One region of the Streptomyces sp. NPDC028331 genome, then DNA from elsewhere that is predicted to be linked to it. Evidence: riboswitches for the same ligand, from Rfam matches in the RefSeq annotation. Region 1 holds a riboswitch; each other region holds the start of a gene.
The links. Region 1 has a riboswitch for cobalamin ahead of ACZ4SW_RS24890 (ribonucleoside-diphosphate reductase subunit alpha). Riboswitches for the same ligand answer to the same signal wherever they lie in the genome.
Positions count from the first base shown of each region.

Region 2: linked by a shared signal. The riboswitch ahead of ACZ4SW_RS04310 (cobalamin biosynthesis protein) and the one ahead of ACZ4SW_RS24890 (ribonucleoside-diphosphate reductase subunit alpha) in region 1 are both predicted to bind cobalamin.
Region 3: linked by a shared signal. The riboswitch ahead of nicT (Nickel transporter NicT) and the one ahead of ACZ4SW_RS24890 (ribonucleoside-diphosphate reductase subunit alpha) in region 1 are both predicted to bind cobalamin.
Region 4: linked by a shared signal. The riboswitch ahead of ACZ4SW_RS27810 (ABC transporter substrate-binding protein) and the one ahead of ACZ4SW_RS24890 (ribonucleoside-diphosphate reductase subunit alpha) in region 1 are both predicted to bind cobalamin.

Region 1 is NZ_JBVHTR010000018.1:5,707-10,962, forward strand. It holds gene ACZ4SW_RS24870 (GntR family transcriptional regulator) at 1-439, shown strand, start outside; gene ACZ4SW_RS24875 (DUF3311 domain-containing protein) at 569-835, shown strand; gene mctP (monocarboxylate uptake permease MctP) at 832-2,469, shown strand; gene ACZ4SW_RS24885 (GNAT family N-acetyltransferase) at 2,550-3,056, shown strand; cobalamin riboswitch at 3,109-3,245, shown strand; gene ACZ4SW_RS24890 (ribonucleoside-diphosphate reductase subunit alpha) at 3,368-5,256, shown strand, end outside.
Region 2 is NZ_JBVHTR010000003.1:50,703-55,958, reverse strand. It holds gene cobN (cobaltochelatase subunit CobN) at 1-383, opposite strand, end outside; gene ACZ4SW_RS04315 (cobyric acid synthase) at 380-1,888, opposite strand; gene ACZ4SW_RS04310 (cobalamin biosynthesis protein) at 1,885-2,841, opposite strand; cobalamin riboswitch at 2,942-3,082, opposite strand; gene ACZ4SW_RS04305 (hypothetical protein) at 3,340-3,648, shown strand; gene ACZ4SW_RS04300 (hypothetical protein) at 3,734-3,949, opposite strand; gene ACZ4SW_RS04295 (inorganic phosphate transporter) at 3,963-5,256, opposite strand, start outside.
Region 3 is NZ_JBVHTR010000009.1:72,602-77,857, forward strand. It holds gene ACZ4SW_RS15615 (molybdopterin-dependent oxidoreductase) at 1-589, shown strand, start outside; gene ACZ4SW_RS15620 (hypothetical protein) at 783-2,477, shown strand; gene ACZ4SW_RS15625 (ArsR/SmtB family transcription factor) at 2,519-2,866, opposite strand; cobalamin riboswitch at 2,957-3,166, shown strand; gene nicT (Nickel transporter NicT) at 3,195-4,298, shown strand; gene ACZ4SW_RS15635 (YcnI family copper-binding membrane protein) at 4,321-5,097, opposite strand; gene ACZ4SW_RS15640 (hypothetical protein) at 5,138-5,256, opposite strand, start outside.
Region 4 is NZ_JBVHTR010000022.1:17,157-22,412, forward strand. It holds gene ACZ4SW_RS27805 (FecCD family ABC transporter permease) at 1-551, opposite strand, end outside; gene ACZ4SW_RS27810 (ABC transporter substrate-binding protein) at 622-1,539, opposite strand; cobalamin riboswitch at 1,743-1,896, opposite strand; gene ACZ4SW_RS27815 (AAA family ATPase) at 2,079-2,603, opposite strand; gene ACZ4SW_RS27820 (hypothetical protein) at 2,693-3,139, shown strand; partial or broken gene ACZ4SW_RS27825 (serine dehydratase beta chain) at 3,256-3,471, opposite strand; gene ACZ4SW_RS27830 (sarcosine oxidase subunit gamma) at 3,468-4,064, opposite strand; partial or broken gene ACZ4SW_RS27835 (sarcosine oxidase subunit delta family protein) at 4,054-5,256, opposite strand, start outside.

The DNA of each region.
Region 1 (5,256 bases):
GACCTCGCAGCTGCTGGACATCGGCTACGTCACGGCCGACGACACGCTCGCCGGGCTGCTCGACATCTCCGCCGGCGGCCGCGTGCTGCGCATCGAGCGGCTGCGGCTGGCGAGCGGCGAGCCGATGGCGATCGAGACGACGCACCTGTCCGCCAAGCGCTTTCCGGCGCTGCGCCGGTCGCTGGTGAAGTACACCTCCCTCTACACGGCGCTCGCGGAGGTGTACGACGTCCATCTCGCGGAGGCCGAGGAGACCATCGAGACCTCGCTGGCCACCCCGCGCGAGGCGGGTCTGCTCGGCACGGACGTGGGCCTGCCGATGCTGATGCTCTCCCGCCACTCACTGGATCGCGAGGGCAAGCCGGTGGAGTGGGTGCGGTCCGTCTACCGCGGGGACCGCTACAAGTTCGTGGCCCGGCTGAAGCGGCCCGCGGAGTGAACCCGTAGCGCTGTGCGGGCCTGCTCAGGACCGATATTCGGACGAGGGCTTCCGCTTTCCTGACGAGGTCACCTACATTGCCTGCGCATTACACAGGCACACAGGTGACCAGTGAGGGGACGGAGCCGCATGTCCGATCAGCCAGATGCAGCCAGAGCGGCGGTGGTGACGCCGGTACGCGTCGTCATCGCCCTCTGCCTCGTAGCACCCTTCGTCGCGATGCTGTGGGTCGGCTCGTACGCCAAGACGGACCCGACGTTCATCGGCATCCCGTTCTTCTACTGGTACCAGATGCTGTGGGTGCTCATCTCCACGGCGCTGACGATGTTCGCGTACAAGCTGTGGCAGCGTGACCAGCGCTCCCGCGCGGGCCAGAAGGGGGGTGCGTCGCAGTGAAGGACGGCGTGAACGGCGTCGCGCTCGGCGTCTTCATCTTCTTCTTCCTGGCCGTCACCGTCATGGGCTTCCTGGCGGCGCGCTGGCGCAGGGCCGAGAACGAGCACAGTCTCGACGAATGGGGGCTCGGCGGCCGGTCCTTCGGCACCTGGATCACCTGGTTCCTGCTGGGCGGAGACCTGTACACGGCCTACACGTTCGTGGCCGTGCCGGCGGCGATCTACGCGGCGGGCGCCTCGGGCTTCTTCGCGGTGCCCTACACCATCCTCGTGTACCCGCTGATCTTCACCTTCCTGCCGCGCCTGTGGTCCGTCTCGCACCGGCACGGGTACGTCACCACCTCGGACTTCGTGCGCGGCCGGTTCGGTTCGAAGGGCCTTTCGCTGGCGGTGGCGCTCACCGGCATCCTGGCGACGATGCCGTACATCGCGCTGCAACTGGTGGGCATCCAGGCCGTGCTTGACGTGATGGGCGTGGGCGGCGGCGAGAACACCAACTGGTTCGTGAAGGACCTGCCGCTGCTGATCGCCTTCGGTGTCCTGGCCGCGTACACGTACTCGTCGGGGCTGAGGGCGCCCGCGCTGATCGCGTTCGTGAAGGACGCGCTGATCTACATCGTCATCGCGGTCGCGATCATCTACATCCCGATCAAGCTGGGCGGCTTCGACGACGTCTTCGCGAAGGCGGGTCACGCGTTCGCGCAGGTCAACCCGGTGACCGGCAAGCCGCGCGGCGCGCTGGCTCCGGCCGAGGCGACCCAGTGGACGTACGGGACGCTGGCACTCGGATCGGCGCTCGCGCTGTTCATGTACCCGCACTCGATCACCGCGACGCTGTCCTCACGCAGCCGTGAGGTGATCCGCCGCAACACCACGATCCTGCCGCTGTACTCGCTGATGCTGGGCCTGCTGGCGCTGCTCGGCTTCATGGCGATCGCCGCGGGCGTGAAGGTGAAGAACGGGCAGCTGGCGATTCCGCAGCTGTTCGAGGACATGTTCCCGGACTGGTTCACGGGCGTGGCCTTCGCGGCGATCGGCATCGGCGCTCTGGTGCCCGCGGCGATCATGTCGATCGCCGCCGCGAACCTCTTCACGCGCAACATCTACAAGGACTTCATCAAGCCGAACGCCACGGCCAAGGAGGAGACCCGGGTCTCCAAGATCGTGTCGCTGCTGGTGAAGGTGGGCGCGCTCGTCTTCGTCCTGACGATGGACAAGACCGTCGCCATCAACTTCCAGCTGCTGGGCGGCATCTGGATCCTGCAGACCTTCCCCGCTCTGGTCGGCGGCCTGTTCACGCGCTGGTTCCACCGCTGGGCGCTGCTGGCGGGCTGGGCGGTGGGCATGGTCTACGGCACGGTCGCCGCATACGACGTCGCTTCCCCGACCAACCCGGCCCAGAAGCACTTCGGCGGGTCCAACGCGATGATCCCGGGCATCGGCGAGATGGGCTACATCGGCCTCACGGCCTTCGTCCTGAACGTGGCGGTGGCGGTGGTCCTGACCTTCGCCCTGAGGGCGTTCAAGGCCCCCGAGGGCATCGACGAGACGAAGCCGGAGGACTACACGGCGGACGCGGGCGACCCGGGGGTGCAGGTGGAGCTGCCGCCGGCCACGGCGGGCGCCTCGCACTGAGTCCACGTCGCACGCGGGTCAGCGGGCCGTCGGAGGAAATCCGGCGGCCCGTTGTCGTACCCGTCCGGCACACTCGGCCCATGGACTTCACCATCCGGCGGGCGGCCCGGGACGAGTACGACACGCTCGGCGAGATCACCGCCCGGGCCTACCTCCGGGACGGCCTGCTCGACTTCGGCGAGAGCGACGCCTACCTCGGCGAACTGAAGGACGTGGCACGGCGGGCGGCCGCGGCAGAGGTACTGGTGGCGGTGGCGGACGGGAGTGTGCTCGGCGGCGTCACCTTCGTACCGGCCGGCGGCCCCATGGCCGACATCGCCGGACCGGGGGAGGCCGAGATACGGATGCTCGCGGTGGCGCACGCCGCGCGCGGCCGGGGCGTCGGGGAGGCCCTCGTCCGGGCCTGCGTCGACCGCGCGCGGGCCACGGACGGCTGTGTACGGATCGTCCTGTCGACCCAGTCCACCATGCGCACCGCCCACCGCATCTACAAACGTCTGGGCTTCGTCCGTACACCCGAGCGGGACTGGAATCCTCTCCCCGATCTCGACGACATCACTCTGCTCACCTACGAGTTGGCACTCTGACAACGCTGCGACACAACATCTGGGGGTGGCGCCGCGACCCGGCACAAGATGTATGCTCATGCTCGCTGTCGCCGCAGGGGAATCCGGTGCGAATCCGGAACTGTCCCGCAACGGTGTACTCGTACACGTATGCCCGCATACCGTCGTACGAGCGTCAGTCCGAGGACCTGCCGACAGTGCGCCCGGCCGTCCGGTCCGGGTGCCTGACGTCCGGGCCTCGTGGAATGGGCCGGTGGACGCGACGCCGCGTGCGCTCGTGAGCTGCCCCCTGCCCTCCACCGGGCCCCCTGCCGAGCGAGGGAGAGCCCCACGTGACCATCGCGCCAGCCGATCCGGCTTCAGCCGCGGGCGTAGAAACCGACGGTCCCGGTGCCGCGCTGCTGCGGACCCTGACCGAGCTCACCGCCGACCTCCCCGACGCCGACCCCGGCCGGGTGGCCGCCGCCGCGCTGCGCGGCCGGTCCGCCCGCGCCGACGAGGCCGAGCTGCGCGAGCTGGCCACGGAGGCGGCCGCCGGCCTCATCTCCGAGGACCCCGCCTACTCGAAGCTGGCCGCCCGCCTGCTGACCATCGGCATCCGCGCCGAGGCCGCCTCCCAGGGCGTCACGTCGTTCACCGGGTCCATCGCCGTCGGCCACCGGGAAGGGCTCATCGCGGACCGCACCGCCGCGTTCGTACGCCTGCACGCCGACCGTCTCGACGCCCTCGTCGACGGGGACGCCGACGACCGCTTCGGCTACTTCGGCCTGCGCACCCTGCACAGCCGCTACCTCCTGCGGCACCCGATCACCCGCAAGGTCATCGAGACGCCCCAGCACTTCATGCTCCGCGTCGCCTCCGGCCTCGCCGAGGACGACAGCCCCCGGTCCGTGGACGAAGTCGCCGCGCTGTACGGGCTCATGAGCCGCCTCGACTACCTCCCCTCCTCCCCCACCCTCTTCAACTCCGGTACCCGGCACCCCCAGATGTCGTCCTGCTACCTCCTCGACTCCCCGAAGGACGAGCTGGACTCCCTCTACGAGCGCTACCACCAGGTCGCCCGCCTCTCCAAGCACGCCGGCGGGATCGGCATCGCCTTCTCCCGCATCCGCTCCCGCGGCTCCCTGATCCGCGGCACCAACGGACACTCCAACGGGATCGTGCCGTTCCTGAAGACCCTCGACGCCTCGGTCGCCGCCGTGAACCAGGGCGGCCGGCGCAAGGGTGCCGCCGCCGTCTACCTGGAGACCTGGCACTCGGACATCGAGGAGTTCCTGGAGCTGCGGGACAACACCGGCGAGGACGCCCGCCGCACCCACAACCTGAACCTGGCCCACTGGATCCCGGACGAGTTCATGCGCCGGGTCGACGCCGACGGGCAGTGGTCGCTGTTCTCCCCCTCGGACGTGCCCGAGCTGGTCGACCTGTGGGGCGAGGAGTTCGACGCCGCCTACCGCAGGGCCGAGGCGGCGGGACTCGCCAGGAAGACGATCCCCGCCCGGGACCTGTACGGCCGCATGATGCGCACCCTCGCGCAGACCGGCAACGGCTGGATGACCTTCAAGGACGCCGCCAACCGCACCGCCAACCAGACGGCCGAGCCGGGCCACGTCATCCACTCCTCCAACCTCTGCACGGAGATCCTGGAGGTCACGGACGACGGGGAGACCGCGGTCTGCAACCTCGGGTCCGTCAACCTCGGCGCGTTCGCGGCCGACGGCGACATGGACTGGGAGCGGCTGGACGCCGCCGTCCGCACCGCCGTCACCTTCCTCGACCGCGTCGTGGACATCAACTTCTACCCGACCGAGCAGGCGGCCCGCTCCAACGCCAAGTGGCGTCCCGTCGGCCTCGGCGTGATGGGCCTGCAGGACGTCTTCTTCAAGCTCCGGCTGCCCTTCGACTCCCCCGGGGCCAAGGCCCTGTCCACGCGGATCGCCGAGCGCATCATGCTCGCCGCGTACGAGGCCTCCGCGGACCTCGCCGAGCGCCCCCAAGCACCTACGACAAGCTCCGGTGCAGGGGGGACCCCCATCGGCCCGTTGCCGGCCTGGGAGAAGACCCGCACGGCCCGCGGTGTGCTGCACCCGGACCACTACGGCGTCGAGTTCACCTGGCCGGAGCGCTGGGCGGCACTGCGGGAGCGGATCGCGTCGGTCGGCATGCGCAACTCGCTGCTGCTGGCCATCGCCCCCACCGCCACCATCGCCTCGATCGCCGG
Region 2 (5,256 bases), on a different contig from region 1:
TCGCCGGTCAGCAGCACCGTGTCGGACAGGAACCGGGCGAGTTCGGTGAGGTTGGCCGGGCCGCCCTCGACGAGGTACTTCAGCGCCTCCGCCACCACCCCGGCCGGTACGGACGACTCCGCCATCAACTCGGCGTCGGGCACGGCCTCCCCGCCGAGCAGCACGGTCGGGATGCCGGACGCCTTCAGCCGGGCCAGCCCGTCCTCCCAGGCGCGCTTGCCGCCCAGCAGACGGACGACGGCGATGTCCGCGCCCTCGATCAGCCCGGGAAGCTCCTCGGCGACGTCCACCCGGGTCGGGTTGCCGATCCGGTAGGGCGCGCCGGAGGCACGGGCCGCCAGCAGATCGGTGTCGGCGGTCGACAACAACAACACTGTGCTCATGCGGGCGCTCCCGGGGGGATGAAAGGCAGTCCTTGCGGCGCGCCCGACTCGATGAGCCGCCACAGCGCGTCCGTGTCCGCGTGCTGTTCGATCAGGTCGCCGAGCCGGTCGAGCTGCTCCTCGCGCAGCGCGGCGAACGAGGTGTCGGCGGCCGGCACGAAGCGGCGGCCCGCGGCGGCCGCCACCTCGCGCAGGAAGGCCCGCCGGAAGCCGTCCGACTCCAGGGAGCCGTGCCAGTGGGTGCCCCAGGTCTGCCCGACCCGGCAGCCGTCCAGGAAGGGGGTGCCGCCGGTGATGTCGGCGACCCCGTGATGGATCTCGTACCCCTCGACGGGCTCGCCGAGGGCTTCCCCCGCCGGCCGGGTCAGCGTCTTCTCCCGCGCGAACCGCACCCGCACGGGCAGCACCCCGAGCCCGTCCACATGCCCCCTGCGGCTCTCCACCTCGTCCTCGATGTGCTCGCCGAGGATCTGGAAGCCGCCGCAGACGCCGAGGATCGGCCGCCCTTCCGCGGCCCTTCGGACGAGGGCGTCCGCGAGACCGCGCTCGCGCAGCCACTCCAGGGCGCGAACGGTGCCCCGGGTCCCCGGGATCACCACGAGGTCGGCGTCCGCCAGTTCCTCCGGCCGGTCCACGAACCGGACCACCACACCCGGCTCGGCGGCCAGCGCGTCCACGTCCGTGAAGTTCGACATGAGGGGAATCGCGCAGACGGCGACGCGCAGCACGTCCTCGCCGACGGGCGCGGTCACCTCGGACTCGCGGACCGCCCCCCGCAGGGACACCCTGAGTCCGTCCTCCTCGTCGATCCCGAGCCCGTGCCGGAAGGGCAGGACGCCGTAGGTGCGCCGCCCGGTGAGGTCCCGCAGCATGTCGAGGCCCGGTTCCAGCAGGCTGACGTCCCCGCGGAACTTGTTCACCAGGAACCCGGCGACGAGTTCCTGGTCCTCGGGCGACAGCAGCGCGACGGTCCCGAAGAAGGAGGCGAAGACACCCCCGCGGTCGATGTCGCCGACGACGAGGACGGGCAGCTTGGCGTTGCGGGCGATCCCCATGTTCACGATGTCGGTACGCCGCAGGTTGATCTCCGCCGGACTGCCGGCCCCCTCACAGATCACCGCGTCATACGTGCCCCGCAGCTCGGCCAGGCAGTCCAGCACGGTGCCGAGGAGCTGCTGCTGCCGCCCTCCGTGGTACCCGCGCGCGCTCAGCTCGCCGACCGGTTTGCCCAGCAGCACGACCTGGCTGCTCTGCTCGCCGCCCGGCTTGAGCAGCACGGGGTTCATCAGCGCGGTCGGCTCGATGCGGCACGCCTGGGCCTGCATGGCCTGCGCCCGCCCGATCTCGGCGCCCTCGCGCGTGACGAAGGAGTTGAGGGACATGTTCTGCGCCTTGAACGGCGCGACCTCGACCCCCTGCCGTACGAGCCAGCGGCAGATCCCGGCGGTGACGACGGACTTGCCGGCGTCGGAGGTGGTACCGGCGACGAGGAGTCCGCCGCTCATGACGTCCGTCCCTTCGCGAGAAGCCTTCGGGCCGCCAGGCGCCCGGCGACCGTGATGCCGAGCGCCAGCCCGCTCACGCGCCGGGAGAGCCGTACGGCCCGCTCGATGTCGTCCGTACGGACGGCGCGCCCCGCCGCGTTGAGCACGGGCCGGTGCTCCACGCGCCCCCCGTACGAGAGCGTCCCGCCCAGCCGCACGCCGAGGGCGCCCGCGAACGACGCCTCCACGGGGCCTGCGTTGGGGCTCGGGTGCTTCGCGGCGTCGGAACGCCAGGCCCGCACCGCGCCCCGCGGGTCGGGGCCCGCCAGTGCCGCGAGAATGGCGGTGAGCCGTGCCCCCGGCCAGCCCGCGACGTCGTCGAGGCGGGCCGAGGCCCATCCGTAGCGCCGGTAGCGGGGCGACTTGTGGCCGACCATGGCGTCGAGCGTGTTGACGGCGCGGAAACCCGCGAGGCCGGGCACCCCGGCGACGGCTCCCCAGGTGAGCGCGCCCACGACGGCGTCGGAGGTGTTCTCGGCGACGGACTCGACGACCGCCCGGGCGATCCCGTCCGCGTCCAGCGCTTGCGGATCCCGCCCGCACAGATGCGGCAGCCGGGCGCGCGCGGCCTCGACGTCCCCCGCTTCGAGGGCGCGCCCGATGGCCCGGGCCTCCCGGGCGAGCGACGTGCCTCCGACCACGGCCCAGGTGGCGGCGGCGGTCAGGGCCGTGGCGGCGGTACGGGAGGGGCGTACGGCGGACGAGGCGAGCGCCGCCAGCGTCACGGCGCCCCCGGCGCACACGGCGGTGTGCAGCGCGCCCCAGCCGCGGTGGTCCCGCCACAGCACCCGCTCCACGGCCGCCGCCGCCCGCCCGAACGCGGCGACCGGATGCCCGCGGCGAGGATCGCCCAGCAGGAGGTCACCGAGGAGTCCGGCGGCGGCGCCGTACGCGAAGACGCGATCGGCACCCATCGGCTCAGCCGACCGTGGGGTCGGTCAGGGCCCGGTGACAGAACCTCAATCGGCAGCCGCGCATGGCGATATGTCCTCACTCAGGGTGTCCACGCCCTGGTTCGACGAGACCGGCGGCGAGAGTTCCTGGCTCCCGGGGACCTCTTCCCCGGTGACAGTGGCGGGACCGCGCCGGACTCGCACCGGCTTCCTCTCCTGCCGCCGTACTGGCTCCGGCAGTCCACCACGCGCCCAGAACAGCCGTCAACTTGCTCTTGACCTGCGGTGCTGCGGTGTGCTGAGTTCCACACCGCTGAAATCACGTCAGTCACCCGAATCGGTGCTTTCGTGGCGAAGTGGCGGTCGCAGGGGGCGCGTTCCGGCGCATGACGCGAAACGGCGCACCGGCCCGGTGCTCGTCTTTCGCCGCCCGGCGGGGTGTGCTTTGCTGGCGGGACTCGAGAAACCCGGCAGTGGACGGCGTCCGAGCGAACCGTCCGGAGGACGGGAGGGACCCGCATGGGGGACAGGGCCAAGGAATTCTCGTCCGGCGCGGGAGGTCCCCACGCGCCGCACCCTTCGCTGGCGGCAGCGGCTCCGCTGGCGCTCTTCTCGCTGACGACGGGGATGTTCGCGGTCGGAATCGGTGCGCTGGCGGCACTGCTGGTGCCCGGAACCCCGGCGCGGGCCCTGGTCTGGCTGGTGGTCACCATCGCGGCCGCCACCTGCGCGGGGCTGTGGTGGGGCCTCACCCCGGTCACGGAGCGCCTGCGCGTACTGGGCCGGGCGAGGGCGGCCGTCCGGCAACGGGACTCGCGGACCCCTTGACCGCGGGGGCGGCCCTTTGAGCCCGGGGACGTGAGAAGCCCCCGCAGCACACCGCTGCGGGGGCGACTGCGGACTGCTCCCGCCGTCAGGCGACGATCAGGTGGATCCCGTACGCGACCGCCGCCGCGCACGCCGCGAAGCAGGCGTAGGCGCCGGTGGCCGCCAGGGCGGCCGTGCCGCCCCGGGCCGAGTCCTTCTTGGTGAGGCCGACGACGCCCAGGGTGAACAGGCCCACCAGGGCCACGGTGACCGCGAGGCTGACGCCGAAGACGGAGCCGAGGGCTGCCCAGTCGATCTTCATGAGTGGTGATTCCTTAAACCGTGGCGGCGGGAGCCGGCTCGGCGGAGGTGCCGGAGTCCGGGGCCGGGATGGTGGTCTGCAGGTCGGTGGTGGCGTCCGTGTCCGCCACGACGGTGCCGGGCGCCTCGACGGTGACCTCGGGGGCGTCGGCCGTGGTGACCGGACCCGCCGGGGGCGGGATGACCGCGGCGATCGCCGCGGTGACGACACCCGCGGGCTCCGTCTCGACGTCGTTGACGTTGTCGACCGTGACCGGCTTGCGGCGGGACAGGGTCCAGATGACGCCGGCGCCGGCGACCAGCAGTACGCCGGTGGTGGCCGTGCCCCAGGTGCCCTGCTTGGTGAGGAGTTCGGCGCCCGCGCCGACCAGGCCGGCCGCCGGGAGCGTCAGAACCCACGCGGCGAGCATCCGGGTCGCGGTGGACCAGCGGACCACGCCGCCCTTGCGGCCGAGGCCCGCGCCCATGACGGCGCCGGAGCACACCTGGGTGGTGGAGAGGGAGAAGCCGAGGTGCGAGGAGGCGAGGATCGCGGTCGCCGCGCTGGTCTGGGCGGCGAAGCCCTGCTGCGGCGCCAGGTCCGTCAGGCCCTTGCCGAGGGTGCGGATGATGCGCCAGCCGCCCAGGTAGGTGCCGAGCGCGATGGCCAGGCCGGCCGAGACGATGACCCAGGTGGGAGGGTTCGAGCCGGGGGCGATGACGCCGCCGGTGACCAGGGCCAGCGTGATGATGCCCATCGTCTTCTGCGCGTCGTTCGTGCCGTGGGCCAGGGAGACCAGGCCGGCCGAGGCGATCGACCCGGCGCGGTAGCCCTTCGCGGTCGCCTTGTCGTCGGCGCGGCTGCCGATCACGTACGACAGGCGGGTGGCGAGCATCGAGGCGAGGCCCGCCACGACCGGCGCGGCGACCGCGGGGATCAGGACCTTGGTGACGATCGTCGAGCCGTTCACCGCGGACCAGCCCGCGGAGGTGACGGCGGCACCGATCAGACCGCCGAAGAGGGCGTGGGAGGAGCTGGAGGGCAGACCGAGGAGCCAGGTCAGCAGGTTCCACAGGATGGCGCCCACCAGGGCCGCGAAGATCACTTCGACGCGTATGCCCTGTTCGTTGATGATGCCGCCGGAAATGGTCTTGGCGACCTCTACGGAGAGGAAGGCGCCGAGGAGGTTCAGCGCGGCGGACATCGCCACCGCCGTCTTGGGCCTCAGGGCGCCGGTCGAGATGGTGGTCGCCATCGCGTTGGCTGTGTCGTGGAAACCGTTCGTGAAGTCGAACACGAGAGCGGTGACGATCACGATTCCGAGGAGG
Region 3 (5,256 bases), on a different contig from region 1:
CGTGTCGGTGGTGCGCTACGAGGGTCTGAGCGGGCGGCCGCGGGCCGGGGTGTGCGGCGGCTTCCTCGCCGACGCGGAACCGGACACGCCGGTGCCGGTCTTCGTGCAGCGCTCGCCCCACTTCCGGCCGCCGGCGGACGGCTCGACCCCGATGGTGATGGTCGGGCCGGGCACCGGGGTCGCCCCCTTCATCGGCTTCCTCCAGGAACGCCGGGAACTGGGGCACACCGCGCCGAACTGGCTGTTCTTCGGCGAGCAGCACCGCGCCACCGACTTCTACTACGAGGAGGAGCTGACGAAGCTGCGCGAGGACGGCGTGCTCACGCGTCTCGACACCGCCTTCTCCCGCGATCAACGCGCCAAGGTGTACGTCCAGGACCGGATGCGCGAGCACGGCCCCGAGCTGTGGCACTGGCTCCGGGACGGCGCCCGCTTCTACGTCTGCGGGGACGCTTCCCGCATGGCCAAGGACGTCGACCAGGCGCTGCGGGACATCGCCGTCCTGCACGGCGGTCTGAGCGAGGCGGAGGCGGCCGCGTTCGTGAAGCAGCTCGCGGCGGAGAAGCGGTATGTGCGGGACGTCTACTGAGGCGTGGACCAAGTCGCGGTCAACCGGAAGAGAACCGCCGCCGAACGCAACCCTCCGTACGGGATCTCTTCACCCCGCTGCCACCGCGTTCTTCACCACCGGGCGCTCGTCGTTCATGATCTCCTCCTAGCGTCCTTGCGTGCATGTGGCAGAAGTGAAGCCGTCGACAAGGGTCCGGTGGGCGCTCCCGCTGGTGGCGCGGGGCGAGAACGAGCCGGACCGGGCTCCCGCGCAGTGGCACCGCGTACTGACGTTGCTCGCGAACATCAGCTTGTTGATCAACACGCGCAACGTGTGGAACACCGCCGCCAGCCATCACCCGCCGATCGCCGCGGTGATCTCCGTCTGCTACGCGTCGATCCTGGTCACGGGCGTGCTGACGCTGGTGGTGCGGCGCACCCGCTCGCTGGCCCGGCTGGATCTCGTGGTCCTGGTGACGGCGATCACGCTTCTGTACTGCGCGTCCGCCGTGCTGCACGACTACAGCGACGAGTCGATCCTCACCATCCAGGCCGCCCGCGAGTTGCTGCACGGCAACCCGATGTACGGGCAGGCCTGGCCCTGGCTGTTCGGGCACCACACCACCGTCGCCTACACCCCGACCGTGGACGGCGGTTACGACTACACCTACGGCTATCCGCCGCTGACCGCGCTCCTGACCGCGCCGCTGCTGCGGATCGGTCACGGCGCGCTGCCCGAGGTCCTGGTCCCGACCACCGCGATCGCCCTCGGCGCGGTCGTCATGTGGAAGATGCTGCCGGCGCCGTGGCGCTCGGCGGCCACCATGGTGTGCCTGGGCTTCGGCATGATCCCGATGTACGCCCGGCTCGGCTACCCGGCGGTCGTCGCGCTGGCCTTCCTGATCCCGGTGGTGGTGCGCTGGACACGGATGGGCACGGGCGGGCCGGCCGACTGGGCGCGGGCGGCCTGCCTGGGCGCGGCCTGCGCCGCCCAGCAACTGCCGTGGTTCCTGACGCCGTTCCTGCTCGCCGGCGTCTACGCGGTGCGGCGCGGTGAGCTGGGGGCTCGTGCGGCGGCCCTCGCCGTGGGGCGGATCGTGGGCATCGCGGTCGGGACCTGGCTGCTGATCAACGCGTACTTCATCGTGACCGAGCCGCGCACCTGGCTCGAGGGCATCGCGCTGCCGATCACCCAGGGCGCCATCATCCACGGCCAGGGCCTGGTCGACATCTCCCTGTACTTCACCGACGGCAGCGACCGCCTGAGCTGGTACTCGCACGCGAGCATGCTGCTGCTGGCGGGTCTGCTGGCGCTGTTCGTGCTGTTCGTGCGGCGGCTGGGCCCGGCGGCGACGGTGCTGCCCTGGTGCGCGTTCTTCCTGGCGACCCGTTCGCAGGACGGCTACTACCTGCTGATGACGCCGCTGTGGCTGGCGGCCGCCGTCACCGTGCCGTCCTCCGCGTTCGCCACCGCCTGGCAGCCGCGGCTGCTGCACGGCCGGCGGACGGCCCGCATGGTGCTGGCCGGAGCCCTGGTGGTACCGGCTCTGCTGGCCGTGACGCTCGCGGCGACCGGGGAACCGCCGCTGCGCATGCAGGCCATCGGCTCCACCCGGAAGGCCGCGACCGTCAAGACGCTCACCGTCCGTGTGGACAACACCGGTGACTCCGCCGTCCAGCCCCACTTCATGGTGACCACCGGCCAGGGCATGAGCCTTTGGTGGAAGGTGCTCCAGGGCCCGTCGTCCGTCGGTGCCCACGCCACCGCCACCTACCGGATCCAGGCGCCGGGCAAGGGCTTCGCCGTCCCCAAGAAGGGCGCCCGGGTCCGGCTGCGCGCCTTCACCGGGTCGCCGCTGACGCTGTCGAGCCAGGACATCCACCTGGCGCAGCACAAGGTCAAGTCCAAGCCCTCACCCAAGAAGTGAGGACCAAGGGTGGGGTGAGGGAGCGTTGAGGTGAGAGTTCGTCAGGTGACTTGCTTCAGCAGCTCGTTCACCACGGGATCGGTCACCCGGTAACGGACGATCCGCCCCTCCTTCTCACCCGTCACCACCTCGGCCGTCCGCAGCAGCCGCAGCGCCTGCGAGACGGCCGGGTCGTTCATGCCGGTGGCCACCGCGAGATCGGAGACGGCGAGCGGGCCCGCCCGGTGCAGGGCCAGCAGCAGGGCGAGCCGGCCGGGGTCGGCCAGCAGCGAGAAGCGTTCGGCCCAGGTGCGTACGGCCTCGGGGGCGCCGATGGCCTCGATGGCCTCGCAGACCCGGTGGCCGTCGATGGTGCGCCTGCCGGCGCGGTCGGCGGGGACGAGATGCATGCGCACATTCTCCCAGGTCCGCTGTGTGATCTTCGATACCCCGGAATACCTGCGCAACTGTGCAGTCTTGCAGGCGTTCCGGGGCCGGCCCTAAGGTGGGCGGGCCGTGGTGTTCGGGAAGACCGGTGAAAGCCCCCAGGGGCTCAGGCCGGAGCGGCCCTCGCCACTGTGATCGGGGAGTTCCCGTCCCGTGCCGCCCGCCTCCAGCGGGTGGCGCCACTGGCTGCACGTCGGCCGGGAAGGTTGGGGCGGGCGCGGTGATCCGTCAGCCAGGAGACCGGCCACGGCATCTCACGAAGTGATCCACGAGGTGCTGGAGCGTGACCGCATGACCCTGACCGACCCTGCCCTGCCCAAGGCCGCCTCCTTCCGTTGGCGGCGCGAGGACACCCTGCGGACCGCCGGACTGCTGGCGGTGGTCGCGGCCCTGCACGTGGCGGCGTTCGGGGTGCTGTTCCTGCTGGTCGCGCCCGAGCACTACCAGGTCGGCTCCAAGGCGTTCGGCGTCGGACTCGGCGTCACCGCCTACACCCTGGGCATGCGGCACGCCTTCGACGCCGACCACATCGCCGCCATCGACAACACCACCCGCAAGCTGATGGCGGACGGCAAGCGCCCGGTGTCGGTCGGGTTCTGGTTCGCGCTCGGGCACTCCAGCGTGGTGGTGGTGCTCGCCGCGCTGATCGCCGGGGGCACCCGGCTGGCCGGTCGGCTGATGAACGACGACTCCCGTACGCACCAGGTGCTCGGGGTGCTGGGCACGACGATCTCCGGCTCGTTCCTCTACCTCATCGCGGCCCTCAACCTGGTGGCGCTGGTGGGCATCCTGCGGGTGTTCCGGGCGATGCGGGCGGGGGCGTACGACGAGACGGAGCTCGAACAGCACCTGGACTCCCGGGGGTTCATGAACCGCATCCTGGGCCGCCTCACCAGGTCCATCAGCCGCCCCGGGCAGATGTTCCCGCTCGGTTTCCTGTTCGGCCTGGGCTTCGACACGGCGACCGAGGTCACGCTGATGGTGATGGCGGGCAGCGGGGCGGCGGCCGGGCTGCCCTGGTACGCCGTCCTGTGCCTGCCGCTGCTGTTCGCGGCCGGGATGAGCCTGTTCGACACCCTCGACGGCACGTTCATGAACTTCGCCTACCAGTGGGCGTTCTCCAACCCGGTGCGCAAGGTGTTCTACAACCTCACCATCACCGGTCTGTCGATCGCGGTGGCCTTCCTGATCGGCACGATCGAGCTGGTCGGAGTGCTGCACGACAAGCTCGACCTGCACGACGCGGTGACGGGCTGGATCGCCGGGCTCGACCTCGACAACGTGGGCTTCGTCATCGTCGGGCTGTTCGTCGTGGTGTGGGCGGCGGCCCTCGCGTACTGGCGGCTGGCGAAGGTCGAGGAGCGCTGGGCCCCCCGCCCCGCCGACGGCGGGTGACGCCGACGGGGCGGGGCCCCGGTCACTCGGACGCGGAGGTGCCGGAGGAGCCGGTGGATTCGGAGGATCCGGCGGTGCGGCCGCGGGCGAGGGAGAAGCCCGCGGCGGCCAGCCCGAGCACGCCGACGACCAGACCGGCGATGCCGAGCCCCCGGGCGGTGGAGTCACTGGTGGCGGCGGCCTTCGTCGTGGCGGCGCTCGGCTTCTCCTCGGTGCCGGCTTCAGCCGCGGTGGAACCGCCGCCCTCCGCCGTGCCCTGGGCGGTCAGCTTGAGCACCGGCGCCGGGTTCTCCGGCTCGTCCTGCCCCTTCTGGGCCTCCTCGATCCAGCGGACGACGTTTCCGTCGGAGTAGGTCTGCAGCGTCTTGAACGTCAACTTGTCCGTGTTGTCCGGGAGTTGACCGAAGGCCACGTTGAAGTCCTGGTACTGGCCGTGCCGGATGCGGCCGCCGGTCCAGGTGATCTGGGAGACCGCGTCGGTGATGGTGCCGTCGTCCGTCTTGACCGGTGTCTTGAGCTTGGTGGTGGTCACCTGCGCCGTCCAGCCGTCCTGCGGGGTGACCAGCACGCCCAGGACCGGGTGGTCGGTGGGCAGGAAGACCTGCACCTTGGTGGTCGCGGCGGTGTCCTCCTCATTGGGCACCCGGAAGGTGAGCACGCCGTCCGTGGCGCCCTTGGGGTAGCTCTCGGGGTGGACGGTGACGTGTGCGAAGGCGGCTCCGGCCGTGGTGAGGACACCGGCGGCGGCGAGCGCGGCGACGGTGGTGGCGCGGCGCAGGGTGGTACGCGTCAGGGACATGGGTGGGCAAGCTCCGTACGTGCGTTCGGTGTTGGGGGGTTCAGACGGTGTACGGGGCCGCCGGGGGCGGGCCGCGCCGGTACAGCGCGTGGCGGAGCAGCGCCTGCCCCGGGAGGCGGCGTCGTCGGGCGTACGGGCGCGGCGGCCTGACGTACGCGG
Region 4 (5,256 bases), on a different contig from region 1:
CATGTGGCGGCGGACAGGGAGCCCAGCAGCCAGGAGTAGACCTGCTGGATGTCCTGGCTGGAGCGCTGGAGGACGTAGGTCTGGACGGCGGTCAGGAACATCGAGACCGCCAGTCCGGCGAGCAGGAGTGTCGAGGTGCCCGGCCCGCCCGCCACGCCGGCCAGGTAGGCGATGGTGACCCCGGCCAGCGACCCGACGAACGCGGCCACGGGCACGGCCGCCGGTGCCGTACCGCCCAGGGAGACGATGGCGACCGTCGCGCCGAGGCCGGCACCCGCCGACGCGCCCAGCAGCGAGGAGTCGACCAGGGGGTTGCGGAACACGCCCTGGTAGCCCGCGCCGGCGAGCGAGAGCGCGCCGCCGACCACCGCTGCGAGCACCACGCGTGGCAGCCGGATCTGGAAGAGCACGGCACTCTCCAGCGGGCTGAGCCCCGAGGGCAGATGGACCCACGGCACCCGGTCCAGCAACGCGGTGGCCGTCGCCAGCGGACTGACGGCCGCCGCCCCCGCCATCGCACCGACAAGCACCGCGGCGGCGAGGAAAGCCACCGCGATTCCGTAGACCCGCACGGTGCGAGAGCGCGTTCCGACCCTGCTCACAGCCACTGCCCGCCTCGCGTCACCGGGCGGAGGCCTTCTGGACCGCCTGCGCGATCTGCGCGACCAGTTGGGGCAGACGCGGGCCCCAGCGGGAGGCGACGTCAGCGTCCAGGCTGATGATCCTCTTGTTCTTCACCGCCGGAATCCCCGACCAGCCGGGCCGGGCCGCGACGATCGCAGGGGTCTGCCCGCCGTCGGACGACCCGTCCGAGAGGAATATCAACTGCGGCTGCGCCGAGACGATGTACTCCTGGGCCAGCTCGGGATATCCGCCGTCGGAGGCCTTGTCCGCCTTGTCGGCGATGTTCTTCAGGCCGAACAGGGATGCTATCTGTCCGACGAAGGTCGAGGAGGTCACCGAGTAGTAGGGGCTGGCACCCAGCTCCCAGTAGTAGCTCAGGTTCGCATGGTCGGAGCCGGCCTGCTTGACCGTGGCGGCTATCGCGGACTTCATACCGGCGACGGATCGTGCGGCCTGCGCTGCGTGGCCGGTGGCCCGGCCGAGCTGCTCGATCTGGCGGTAGGCGTCGTCGATTGTCGCCGCCGCAGGCTCGATCAGCACGGGCACGTCCAGCTTGCGCAGTCCGGCGACCAGTCCGCCGGAATCCTGCGAGGCGACGACCAGGTCCGGGTCGTACTTCACGATCGCCTCGATGTTCGGGGTCAGTCCGCTGAGACTGGTGACTGGCGCGCCGGCCGGATGGTCGGAGTTCGCGTCCACCGCGACGACCTGCTTGCCTGCGCCGATGGCGTACAGGTCCTCGGTCGCGGTCGGTGAGAGCGACACGATGCGCCGCGGTCGGCTCTTGACGGTGACCTTGCCGTTCGCCGGAGTCACCGTCACGGGGAACGACGCGGCGGCGGACGATCCGGATGCCGAAGCGGTCGACGCGGCGGTGCCGGAGCTCTTGGAGCTGCAGCCGGCGACGAAAGCCACGGCCGCGATCAGGGCGGTTGCCGCCGACAGGGCGTGGACGAGCGGCTTGCGCCGACGAGGCCGAAGCCGGACAGGTCGCCGAAGCCGAGCAGGTTGGTGTGCCATGCGGCACTTCCTCCCGAAAGCACGGGAAGAAGCCAATCCGTCGACGGGCCGCGTCGAACGCGCGCCGACGGAGACGGATCGCCCTTCCCACGAGGGTCGATGTCGTAGCGCGGCAGGAGGCGACCTGGCTTGGGCCCTGGTTGAGGCGGCCCTCACAGTTGCGGGACAGCGCCGGACTGGCCCGCATGGCACGGGCGTCACCGGCTTCGCTGCCTGACGCGCTGCCGGAAAACCTGCATGACCATGCAGATTTCCGACCGCCGCACACTAGCACGTCGGCCGCTTTCCGGACCGACGCGGTGTCGGGAGGGCAAGCCGCTGCCCGGCGGCTTCAAGCTCGGCATCAACCCCGGACTGGTCGACGCCCACGGCCCGACCGGCCACATAGCAGGCTTGTTGTCATGTACGAGGTTTGACGCCGGAAGGTCGTTCTCTCACCTCTTGACGGCCTCTACGATCTGCTGGGCAGCCTGGGCGGGTGTGAGGTGTGTGGTGTCGACGACCTCCGCTTCGGCGTGCAGCCACGTTCGGGCCGCCTCCGCGTAGGGCTCGAGGTATTGGAGACGGAACGGGGAGTTGGGGCCAAGAACGGTGTCGCGCGCGATGCGCCCGCGGAGGGTCTCCTGGTCGGCATGGAGGACGAAGTGCCGGACGGGAATGGCGTGCTGGGCAAGGCCCGAGCTGATCTCGCGCCAGTACTGCTCGACCAGGATCGTCATGGGCATCACCAGGATGCCGCCGGTGTAGTCGAGGACGCGTCGGGCGGTCTCGACCACGAGGGGCCGCCACGGCGGCCAGTGCTGGAAGTTGTCCGTCGCGGGCAGTCCCGGCTTGATGTCCATGAGTGTCTCGCCGACTTTCTCGGCGTCGAACACCCGTGAGTCCGGGAGCATCCGCTGCACGAGCGCACTGGTCGTCGTCTTGCCGGCGCCGTGGGTGCCGTTGAGCCATACGATCACGAGAATCGAGGCTAGCCCCGACGGGCCGCGGGTGACCGATGGTCTGCGGAAGAAACACGTGTGACAAGCCGAATGCCTCGTTGGCGACAATGACGCTGCCTCAACCGGTCGGGCCGGGATCGTTCTCCTACTATCTGTTCGCCCTGCACGGCGGTGAGGGCACGGACTCCCGCCTGCGCTTCTGGCAGGGTCTGCGCGAGGACTCCGAGCGAGATCCGGAGTGGATGGCCCGGTACTTCAGCCCGTTCACCCTCTACCAGCCGGCCGAGGGCAAGGGCCTGATCATGTGGGGCAGGTCGGAGACGGCGGGCAGGTTCTACTGGCTCGCCGACAGCACGGCCGACCCCGCCACCTGGCCGCTGGTCGCATGGCTGGAATACGGTGAGCAGTGGCACCAGCTCGCCATGTCCGTCCCCGAGTTCATCTACCGGACGATCGCGGACGCCGGGTTCCAGCCGTTCACGGTCGCGGATCCCCAATTCCCCGCGGCCTTCTATCCCGCGGAGGACAAGGCGCCGCACGAGCGACCGGAGTGAGGCGGCGGCCGACCGGCCGACCGCGACCGCGTACCGGGAACGAGCGACCGGGCCCCGCCATCGCGGCGGGGCCCGGTCCTTTGCCGCAATCCGCGCCGTTGCGCGGGGTTCGGCCAGAGCCCCTGCAAGACGACCCCGGGTTGGCCCGCCGGCCCGTGCCCGGTGGCGCCCAGCGAGCCGAACAGCTCGACACGTACGTGGCTCGTCTCCTCCAGCAGGCCGTCCTGCTCCAGGGCGTACGCGAAGGAGTGCGCAGCACGCATGGGGCCGACGGTGTGGGAGCTGGAGGGGCCGATGCCGACCTTGAACATGTCGAAGACGCTGATGCTCATCCGGTGCTTCCCCGGTACTCCGTGCAGGCGTCGAGCAGCCAGGTGGCGAGGTAGGACGCGAACGAGGCGCGCACCAGCAGCCAGACGCTGGACGCTCCTTCTCCTCGCACCACGAGGGTGACCGGCGCCTGGGCCAGCAGCGTGGTCGGGCAGGAACCGACGGGTGTCACCCGGGGATCCAGATCGATGGCACAACCGTGCGCCAGTACCTTGCGGACGAGGTGCCCCGACAGGGCCAGCGTGGTGCGCTGCGCGGAGACGTCGGTGACGGTGGCGAAGTCGTCCTCACCGATGGCCGAACGCAGCCGAGTGAGAAGGTCCTGCCGCCGGCCGTCGGGAGCCACCAGCAGCCATTCGTCCGGGCCCATCCACAGTGCCTTGACGTCGCCCGACATCTCGGCGCGCACCGGGCCCGGCAGCGTGATGTCGAGGCAGGCCTCGACGGCCTTCGCCGCAGGACTGCCGGGCTCCACCCGCAGGGTGAGCTGGGTCAGGAAGGGCAGTTCCCGCACCTGCAGACCGGTCGGCAACTGCGCGAAGCTGTCGTGCCATGCGGCCAGGGGGCTGAAGCGGGTGGGCGTCTCAACCGTCACGGCGAGTTCCCTCCTTGTCGAAGAGCACGGGGTCGGTCACGGTGACGGGGACGGTCCGGCCGTCCAGGGGGACGTAGAGGGTTTCGCCGATGCGCTGGGTCCCCGAGCGCACCAGAGCCAGGGCGAACGTCCGTTGCAGGGCGTCGCTGCGGTAGCTGGAGGTGACGTGGCCCAGCATGGGGACCGGTGGCTCCGGAATGCTGCTGGTGGCGATGATCTGGGCGCCTTCCGGCAGCAGGACCCGCTCGTCGGCCGGCAGCAGACCCACCAGTTGCTTGCGGTCGTCGCGCTGGTTCTCCGCACGGGCGAAGGACCGCTTGCCGATGAAGTCCGGCTTCTTCTTGGACACGACCCATGACATGCCCAGGTCCTGCGGGGTGACGGTGCCGTCGGTGTCCTGCCCGATGATCGGGTAGGCCTTCTCCGCGCGCAGCACGTGCATGGTCTCGGTGCCGTACGGGGTGATGCCGAACGGGCTGCCGGCCGCGTGGAGGGCCTTCCACACCGTGATGCCGTACCAGGCGGGCACGTTGATCTCGTAGGCGAGTTCGCCGGAGAAGCTGATGCGGCACACGCGCGCCGACACGCCGGCGACCGTGGTGTCCTGCCAGGACATGAAGGGGAAGGCGTCGTTACTGACGTCCAGGTCCGGGGCCACCAGGGCCAGTACGTCGCGGGAGCGGGGGCCGACCAGGGGGATCGTCACCCAGTGCTCGGTGACGGAGGTGAGGTGCACGCGCAGGTCGGGCCACTCCGTCTGCAGCCACTCCTCCATCCATTCGAGGATCTTGGCCGCGTTGCCGGTGGTCGTGGTCAGCAGGAACTCCTGCTCGGCCACCCGGATCACGGTGCCGTCGTCGATGGCCATGCCGTCCACGCCGCACATCACGCCGTAGCGGACCCGGCCCACCTTCAGCGTGCTCATCATGTTCGTGTAGAGCCGGTCCAGCAGTACGCCGGCGTCCGGGCCCTGCACGGTGATCTTGCCCAGCGTGGAGCCGTCCATCATCGCGACGCCGGTGCGGGCGGCCCGGCACTCGCGCAGCACGGCCTCCTCCATGGTCTCGTCCGCCCTGGGGTAGTACCAGGGGCGCTTCCACTGGCCGACGTCCTCGAACAGGGCGCCGTGCTCGACGTGCCAGGGATGCAGCGCGGTCACCCGTACCGGGTCGAACAGCTCGCCGCGGTTGCG